Regions from separate parts of the Lysinibacillus sp. BF-4 genome, predicted to be linked through region 2. Evidence: riboswitches for the same ligand, from Rfam matches in the RefSeq annotation. Region 2 holds a riboswitch; the other holds the start of a gene.

Region 1 (4,810 bases), on a different contig from region 2:
TTAGAATTACGTACATTAGGTCGTCACGTGTTAATTGAGTTTTATGGTTGTCCAAGTGAAATTATCGAAAACAATGCACTAATTGAGCAATATATGCGAGAAGCAGCAGACTACTCAGGCGCAACTATTGTGGAGTCTGTATTTCATCACTTTAATCCTTACGGCGTATCAGGCGCAGTCATTATTGAGGAGTCGCATTTAACGATTCATACATGGCCGGAGTACGGCTTTGCTTCTGTGGATGTTTATACTTGCGGAGAGACTGTAAATCCATGGATGGCAGCAGATTACTTAGCCGAAAAATTAAAAGCAAGTAAAACAGAATCATTTGAAATCCCTCGAGGTATGGCGGATAAAATCCGTTTACATGCAGAGCAGGAAATCAAAAACATTCAAGTTAAGGTACAACTGGAGGGCGTTATGTAATGAAGTGGTATACCGAGGACTGGAGTGACGAGTGTAAATTTTCGATTGCTTATGATGCACATTTACACACAGAGCAAACACCGTTTCAAAAAATTGATTTTTACCAAGGTAAGGAGTTTGGCACGTTCTTTACGCTAGATGGGCTAATGATGGTTAACGAAAAAGACGAATTTATTTACCATGATATGATTGTGCATCCTGCGATGGCAACAAATCCGAATATCAAAAATGTACTAATTATTGGTGGTGGTGATGGCGGTACAGCGCGTGAAGTATTACGCTATGGCTTTGTCGAAAATGTTGTAATGGCAGAGATTGATGAACGTGTTTTTCGTTTGAGCCAGCAGTACCTACCTGTTACAGCAGCAGGCGTAGAGGAAGACCCACGCATGACGCTACACTTTGAAGATGGGCTAGCCTATGTGAAAAATGCGGCAGATAAATCTTTTGATTTAATTTTAGTAGACTCTACTGATCCTATCTCAGTAGGTGAGGGTTTATTTACTACAGCCTTTTATGAGGAGTGCCACCGTGTGTTAACAGATGATGGTATTTTGATTAATCAACATGAGTCACCTTACTTTGCAGAGTATGCCGAAAATATGAAAAAAGCACATCACAAAATTAAGGCTATCTTCCCAATTACACATGTTTACCAATACCACATGCCAACGTATCCATCAGGTCACTGGCTATTTGGCTTTGCTTCAAAGTCATTAAGCCCACTGCAAATTGATGAGCAACAATGGCAGAGCTACGGGTTACAAACAAAGTATTATAATACGGATTTACACCGTGGTGCCTTTGCATTACCGAGCTATGTAAGGGAGAAGTTAGGGCATGAATAATTTAAACTTTATTGGGTGTGACGCTTCATTTGAAGAAGCACAGACAATATTATTTGGTGTACCTTTTGATGGTACAACGAGCTTTCGCCCAGGCACGCGCTTTGCGATGCAAGCGATTAGACCTGATTCTTATGGGCTTGAAACCTACTCGCCTTATTTGGATGCAGATTTAGAAGATGTAGCGATTTGTGATGGTGGCGATTTAGAGCTGCCATTTGGTAATACGCAAGCAGTGATGACGCAAATTAAAGATTATTGTACAGAGGTGCTAGCAGCTAATAAAATGTTTTATATGGTAGGCGGCGAACATTTAGTAAGCCTACCTGCGATTGAAGCGGCCTACGAAAAATATCCTGAACTTCATGTGATTCATTTGGACGCGCATACGGATTTGCGTGATGATTATATGGGTGAGCCATTGTCACATGCTTCAGTAATTCGTCGCTGCCATGATTTTTTAGGCGATGGTCGTATTTTTCAATTTGGCATTCGTTCAGGTACACGTGAGGAGTTTGAGTGGGCGAAGACGCACACACATCTCGAAAAATTTACGTTAACAACTTTAGCCAAAACGATTGAGCAATTGAAGGATAAGCCTGTTTACATTACGATTGATTTAGATGTATTAGACCCTGCTGTTTTTCCTGGTACAGGTACGCCTGAGCCAGGTGGCATCAGCTATACAGAGCTGTTAGCAGCAATAAAATTATTTCAACAACTTAATCATATTGTATCTGCAGATGTGGTGGAATTGTCACCACAATATGATGTGTCTGGTGCATCTACAGCCGTAGCCTGCAAAACAATTCGTGAGATGCTGTTAACAATTACAAAATAAAAAGTTTTCAAAAAACGGTTGACTTCTAAAACAGTAGCCTGTAAAGTGATACTCAACTTAAAAAACTAAATAACAACACAATTTCTTATCGAGAGAGATCGAGGGACAGGCCCTATGACATCTCGGCAACAGGTTTTCTTAACACTGTGCCAAATCCTGCAAACGTCTATGTTTGAAAGATGAGAAGAGTGGTTCGGTATATTTTCTGAATCCTTCTTTTTTCCATCTTTTCATAGATGGGAGAAAGAAGGATTTTTTTCTTTCTCCTACTGATATGAGAAGGGAGCAGCTATATGATTACATTTCATAATGTTACTAAAACATTTACTACTAAGGATCGAGAGGTTACAGCCGTTAAGGATGTTAACTTAACAATTGAGCAAGGCGACATCTTCGGCATTATTGGCTTTAGTGGCGCAGGTAAGAGTACATTACTACGCCTAGTCAATTTACTAGAGGAGCCAACGGAGGGCAAGGTCACAATTAATGGGCAAGATATTACAGTGCTAAGTAAAAAACAATTGCGTGAGCAACGCCGAGACATTGGTATGATTTTTCAAAACTTTAATCTCTTTACCTCACGCACTGTGTTTGGCAATATTGCCTACCCACTACAGCTTGCAGGAGTAGCTAAAGGCGAGGTAACACGCCGTGTTAATGAGTTGCTAACCTTTGTTGGTTTAACAGAAAAGGCCAAGCATTACCCAGAGCAATTGTCGGGTGGGCAAAAGCAACGTGTAGGTATAGCAAGAGCACTAGCAACGTCACCAAGCATCTTAATTTGTGATGAAGCTACGTCAGCACTTGACCCTAATACTACAGCAGATATTTTACAGCTCATCCAAAAGGTTAACCGTGAGCTAGGTATTACGGTATTGCTTATCACACATGAGATGCAAGTTATCGAAGCCATTTGCAATCGCGTGGCAGTAATGGAAGAAGGGCAGGTTATTGAAACAGGAACCGTCTTCGAAACATTTTCAAATCCACAGCATCCTACTACACAGCGTTTCATTCGCGCTACGGAGCAGGATTTACCATCAGCTCATTTGCTGGGGCAGTGGAGTGATACGCAATTGTATCGCATTATTTTTAAAGGAGACCGTGCAAGTGATCCATTGCTATCCAAGATTACGCGTAAACATAATGTTGATGTCAATATTATTTACGGCACAGTCAAAGAGTTACAGCAACGCTTCTTCGGCAATTTGATCGTCTCATTTGAAGGTCAGCCAGTCGCAGTAGCCCAAGTCTTACAAGAATTACAACAAATTGTAGAGGTGAAGGAGGTGCAAGTCGCATGAAGGTAGATTGGCAAACATTTTGGCCTCGCATTGTAGAGGCTACATTTGAAACCCTAACGATGGTATTAACAACATTAGCCTTTAGTACAATCATTGGTACGATTATCGGCTTAACTTTATTTGTGACACGCAAGGGCGGTATTTTAGAAAACAAATGGGTATCCTTTATTTTAAACTTAGGCATTAATATTATTCGTCCAATACCCTTTGTTATTTTGTTAGTGGCCTTAACGCCACTAACCCGCCTCGTAGTTGGTTCAATTATTGGTACAGCAGCAGCGATTTTCCCTATTACGATTGCAGCCTCATTTGTTGTAGCGCGTGTAGTGGAAAATAACCTTATCAGTATTGACCCTGGTGTCATTGAAGCTGCGGAAGCAATGGGCGCTAGTCCGTTTCAAATTATTCGTACGGTGCTCATTCCAGAGGCACTAGGACCATTAATTTTAGGTTTAACTTTTGTAACAGTGAGCTTAATTGATTTTTCTGCAGTAGCAGGAACAGTAGGTGGCGGTGGCTTAGGGCACGTCGCAATGACCCATGGCTATCAGCGTTTTGATACGAGCGTAATTGTTGTAACAGTTGTTATTTTAATTATTTTAGTACAGCTGTCACAATGGCTAGGTAATAAAATTTCACGAAAAATTTTACGTAGATAAAAGGAGAAGATAACAATGAAAAAACAACTATTAGTAGTAGTAATAGCGGCAGTGGCTTTAGTGCTTGCCGCATGTAATAAAGGGGATGCCGCACCAAAAGCGGAGGATGACAAAAAGGTTGTAATTGGCGTAACAGGTACAGACGGTGAACAGTGGGAAGTATTAAAGAGCCTAGCTAAAGAAGAAGGCATTGACGTAGAGCTAAAAGAGTTTTCGGATTATACATTACCTAACAAAGCATTAGCAGATGGCGATGTAGATTTAAATTCCTTCCAACATATTGCTTTCCTAAGCCAATTTGAACAAGAGCACAAAACAAATTTAACACCAATTGGCTCAACATTTATTGCACCACTTGGTATTTATTCGACTAAAATTACTGATATTTCAGAAATCAAAGATGGCGATAAAATCGCTATTCCGGATGACCCATCAAATCAGGGGCGTGCCTTACGTCTATTAGAGGCAGCAGGTTTACTTACATTAGATGCTAGCGCAGGATTATTTGGCGACACTACACATATTAAAGAAAATCCAAAAAACCTTGAGATTTTACCGATGGTTGCCCAACAAACACCACGTGTACTAGAGGATGTAGCAGTATCACTTATTAATAATGGTGTAGCAGTTCAAGCGGGCTTCCATCCATTAGATGACCCAATTTATATTGAGGACGGCGATAGTGCAGATCCTTACATTAATGTTTTTGCAGCGCGTGAGGCTAATAAAGATAAC
Region 2 (4,810 bases):
CATAAAACAGAGCATCACGCATGGAACTTAGTACAGCTTGGTGGCAAGTGGTTTCATTTAGATGCTACATGGAATGATCCATTGCCTGATGTAAAAGGACGCGTGCTGTACAATTATTATTTATTAACGGATCAAGAGATAGGTAAGGATCATTTTTGGAGTAACGGTGGGCTTAATAATCACGATGCACCTTACCCAAGAGCAACAACTGAGTTATTTACACATTTGGCCGCAACAGGTCGCCTTGATGTAGTGGCAGCTATGACAAATGGTGTGCCAATTGCAGCGGATGAGCAGGCATTAACAACCTATGTGCAACAGCAATTTGCGCGTCATACACCATCGTTTGATGTGCTTTACCAAGGCAAGCGCTCAGCAGGAGATATTATTATTCGTAGTATGGATGGTAACCAAGAAGGTGTGAGTTATAGTTATAGAACGCACCGTATGCCCAACACTACCGAAATTACAGTGACCGTAAAAGGGTATAAAGGGCAACCATTGCCTCCAAAAGTTACAGAACTGATGTGGGTTGCCGCATTACCTGCTGAGGTTGTGCTAGGTACACAGCAACCACTTCGCGTAACAGCACTTTATGATGATGGTACGAGCAAGGACGTTACAGCGCAAGTAGCATGGAAGCTAAGCGGTGCAGTACGTGCTAATGATATGGTGCATTTTTCACAAGCAGGAGCGGCTGAAGTAGTAGCGAGCTTTGAAGGGCAAACCCTACAGTATAAAGTACATGTAGTAAAACCATTAGAGCCGATGAGTTACCCAATTAAGGGTGTTGAGCCATTACAAGCTATGGCTAATATCCCTGCCACTAAAGTTTGGACAGTAACATTAAGTAATCCAGCTACTAGTGTGAGTGGTGTATATGTGCTTGATAAGTATGGGCAACGCGTTACGACGACCATTGTTAATCAAGGTACGAGCTTAACCATTCGTCCAGCAGCGCCTTACCAAGCGGGCGAGACCTATTACTTAATGCTTGATGATGTAGCGAGCACACACCACAAGCTTGTGCCGCAAAGTATGAAATTTACCATTGCACGCTAGATTGAAATTTTCGACAGCTTATAGGTATAATAGTTGTGGGGAAATAGTAATAGCTAGATTGATGGCACGCTGTATGCGGTGAAAGCTGCACGTACAGTGTAGGCTCGTTATAATACATAAGGCGAGCATAGCAAGGAACCAGTAGTACGTATTAAAGAGGCATCACAAGTTGAGCTGTCTCAGCATTACGGCATCTTTTTAGTGTATGATAAAAAGCCTGATACGGATGTGACGATTACGACAGGTTTTACAAAGGCAAAGTTCGAAAACACACATATCATCGCTACGCCCTATTATGGCAAGGAAGGCTCAGGTATTGTAGAGGTAATGTGGAAGATGGGCGCTGGGCAAGATGGTGCTATTACACAACGCTTTTTCAACAATGGCGATGATCTTACACTCAAGTTCAACCAAACAGTAGGAAAATGGCATTACACTACGACCTATATACTTGTGATGCGTGATAGCAAGTGGGTGCCGCAAGATAAGGGTACAGTAGCAATACGCGTGCGTTAAAAATACGCGGCTCTTAGGAGTCGCGTATTTTTAGTTTGCATACAGCTTAAATTAATTGAAAGCTAATTTATGAGGAAGGACCTATAATAAGAGATAGGTTCTTTTTTCATTGCACCACGCTTGAAAAATACGAACAAAGGTTCTATAATGAAGGAAGTAATAAATTGTGAAGGAGGTTAGATAATGAATAATAGAACAGTAAATGATGTATTGGCGGCTGTAGAGCGCGCAATACAAAATACGTTAGATACACGGATTTATTACATAACTAGCTGGAGCGAGGCTGTCGGCTTAACGCTAACTGGCAATGAGCAATTACAACAGCGCTACTATAAAATCCATCATCATTATGATGCGGGCAGTTTTACAGTAACGGCACTACAGCAACAAGGCGCGCACTTGCACGAAGACTATGCCCATCAGCTAAACGAGCTACCTGCCGTACATAGCTATGATTTTTCGTCTATTAGTTTTACTTGTATTTATGATGCAAAAGTAAATGAAGTGACGAGTTATCGTCGCCCCATACTTAAACATGAGCTGTGCTATGAGATTTGCTTAGAGGGTGTGGTATTTACTAAAACGTTAGCTGACTGTCAGCAAGCAGTAGCTGAAGCAGCTATGCTTGAGTGGGAGACAGAGCGCCTTAAGCGTGTTTACCAAGCTATGATTGAAGCGCTTGGTCGGGCGTTAACTGTAAGTGAGATTCATTATATTGAGTCACAGAAGGCACAGTGGCTTACTAAAAAAGTAGCGCTGCCTACAATTGTAGCGGCACTACGCCAAGGCTTAATGTGTGAGGACAGTAACGATACGATTGAGTTAGCGCTAGAGCAGTGGCAAAAGCTACAAGCAAACCCATTAGCGCATCGTCGTTATATCGCGCGGCAGTCAGCATTAATTGCACAACATAAAAAAGAATTTTCAGAATAAATAATAAAACGTATTGACTTACCAGGTTAAAGCGTTTAGTATAGTCATCAACAACAAAATCCTTATAAAGAGTTCGGGGGAGGAACTGGTCCTATGATCCCGCAGCAACCGGTGGTATACACAAAGGTGCTAAGTCCAGCAAGCCAAGCTTGAAAGATGAGGAGTAACAAACGGAGCAAAGCCTCCCTCTTCTTTGAGCTATTCAAAGAGAGGGGGGCTTTTGTTGTTGAGAGGAGATTAATTATGTATAACAAAGCAGATATTTCGAAGTTAGGTCAACTTAATCAATTAGCACAGCGCCCTAATCAAGCGTTTCATAAGTGGAATGCGGCAGTATTTAAAGACGGCGCACTATCAGCCAAACTAAAAGAAACGATTGCTATTGCCAGTGCAACTGTAACAGGTTGCCCGTACTGCATCGAAATCCATACAGGCGCAGCTCAGCAAGCAGGCGTGACTAAGGAAGAAGCGGCAGAAGCCATTTTTGTAGCGACAGCCTTAAAAGCAGGTAGTGCCTTTGCTCATAGCGCTAACAGCTTGCGTGCTTATGAAGGTGCAACGGACGAAGGGCTTTATGAAAAGGCCTATTTTGCAAAGACAGGCGCTTTACAAAAGCTAGCACCAGAAGCTTTTACTACGTTTATTAATTTTTCTAATGAGGCAGTAGCACCAGGCGTATTAACAGCAAAAGAAAAAGAAATTATTGCGGTAGCTATTGCTCATATTACAGGTTGCCCATACTGCATTGAGCTACATGTAACGAATGCAAAGGCGCAGGGCGTTACAGCAGAGGAGTTAGCCGAAACTGTTTTTGTAGCGAGTGCTTTGAATGCAGGGAGCGCTTTTGCTCACAGCATTAACGTGCTAAATGCTTTTCAATAAAAAAGCATAAGCGCTAGGCCTATGCTCAGTACGTTATAGTTTGCCGGTTAAAAACTGTGCTTCGCCTACACCAAAGCTCCAGTCTTCGTCACGATTGGTAACGATGGAAATCATGATGTCTTGTGGGTCAATGCCGCATTTAGTATGCAGGGCCTCAACCGTTTGTTGGTAAAAGGCTTGCTTTTGCTCAGCTGTGCGAGGACGGCTAGTGACAGTTAATACAACAACATCCTTTGTGCGTGTAAAGCCAAGCCCTGTGTCCTCGATAATCATTTCGTTAGCAGGGTGTTGGTGCACAATTTGGTAGCGGTCACGCGCAGGCACTTGAAAGGCATTGACCATTGCTTCGTGAGCGGCATCAAGTAATGTTTGTAGTTGCTCAGGTGAGCGACCCTCAATTATATCAAATTTAATAAGTGGCATCTTAATCTACTCCTCATCTATGTGATACTCATAGTGTAGTAGATAAGTAGGCTTTATAGCAAGAAAAAACTTACTATTCAGAAAAAATATTTACCTTATTGTGAGTTTGAAGGAAGTCTTGGGGGCTAATGACTTCAACAGCAACCAGCTAAGGCATGGTGCTTTCCCCAACTAGCAACAGCTAAAGAATGAGGAGGAAATAATAATGACAAAAAAACAAATTCATTTAAATGGTTTTACACAAAATTCGGTATCGCCACACGCAGCAGGGCTTTGGCGCTACCCCACACATAACGGAGAGGCGCATGGCACGCTTGCCTACTGGACGGATTTAGCAAAGACATTAGAACGCGGTAAATTTGATGCGTTATTTTTAGCGGATGTGATTGGCGTTTATGATGTCTATCAGGCAAGTAATGAAGCGGCTCTCGCACAAGCGGTACAAGTACCAGCACATGATCCTTTGCTTGCGGTATCAGCTATGGCTGCGGCAACTAAACGTCTAGGCTTTGCGATTACGGCATCAGCTACGTATATCCCGCCTTACCAATTGGCGCGCCAGTATTCGACATTAGATCACTTAACAGATGGGCGCATTGGTTGGAATATTGTAACCTCGTATTTAGAGAGCGAAGCGATTAATTTAGGGCTTGCGGGTTTAATTCCGCATGATGAGCGTTATGAGCGAGCGGAGGAGTATTTGGATGTCGTGTATAAATTATGGGAGCAAAGCTGGCAAGACGGCGCAGTCGAGAAGACGACGCATTACAGCAATCCACACAAAGTACAGGCAATTGCACATGAAGGCAATTACTTTACTGTACCTGGTGTGCACTTAGTTGAGCCATCTAAGCAACGTACGCCTTTACTATTTCAAGCAGGCGCTTCACCACGTGGTCGTGAGTTTGCGGCAAAACATGCGGAGGGTATTTTTACAAATACGCAAAACCAAAAAAATGCGGTGGCTGAGTTGCAGGCATTTATTGCGGATATT

The links. A riboswitch is a leader RNA that binds a small molecule or an ion and turns the genes downstream of it on or off. The one in region 2 is predicted to bind S-adenosylmethionine.
Region 1: another riboswitch for S-adenosylmethionine. It lies ahead of CH76_RS11930 (methionine ABC transporter ATP-binding protein); the one in region 2 lies ahead of CH76_RS03865 (carboxymuconolactone decarboxylase family protein).

The regions. Positions count from the first base shown of each region.
Region 1 covers NZ_JPUW01000046.1:9,481-14,290, forward strand. The annotation lists gene speD (adenosylmethionine decarboxylase) at 1-426, shown strand, start outside; gene speE (polyamine aminopropyltransferase) at 426-1,274, shown strand; gene speB (agmatinase) at 1,267-2,112, shown strand; SAM riboswitch class I at 2,195-2,298, shown strand; gene CH76_RS11930 (methionine ABC transporter ATP-binding protein) at 2,406-3,416, shown strand; gene CH76_RS11935 (methionine ABC transporter permease) at 3,413-4,075, shown strand; gene CH76_RS11940 (MetQ/NlpA family ABC transporter substrate-binding protein) at 4,091-4,810, shown strand, end outside.
Region 2 covers NZ_JPUW01000005.1:68,989-73,798, reverse strand. The annotation lists gene CH76_RS13455 (transglutaminase domain-containing protein) at 1-1,062, shown strand, start outside; gene CH76_RS03875 (hypothetical protein) at 1,264-1,578, shown strand; gene CH76_RS03870 (hypothetical protein) at 1,762-2,511, shown strand; SAM riboswitch class I at 2,571-2,674, shown strand; gene CH76_RS03865 (carboxymuconolactone decarboxylase family protein) at 2,755-3,393, shown strand; gene CH76_RS03860 (tautomerase family protein) at 3,427-3,816, opposite strand; gene CH76_RS03855 (LLM class flavin-dependent oxidoreductase) at 4,022-4,810, shown strand, end outside.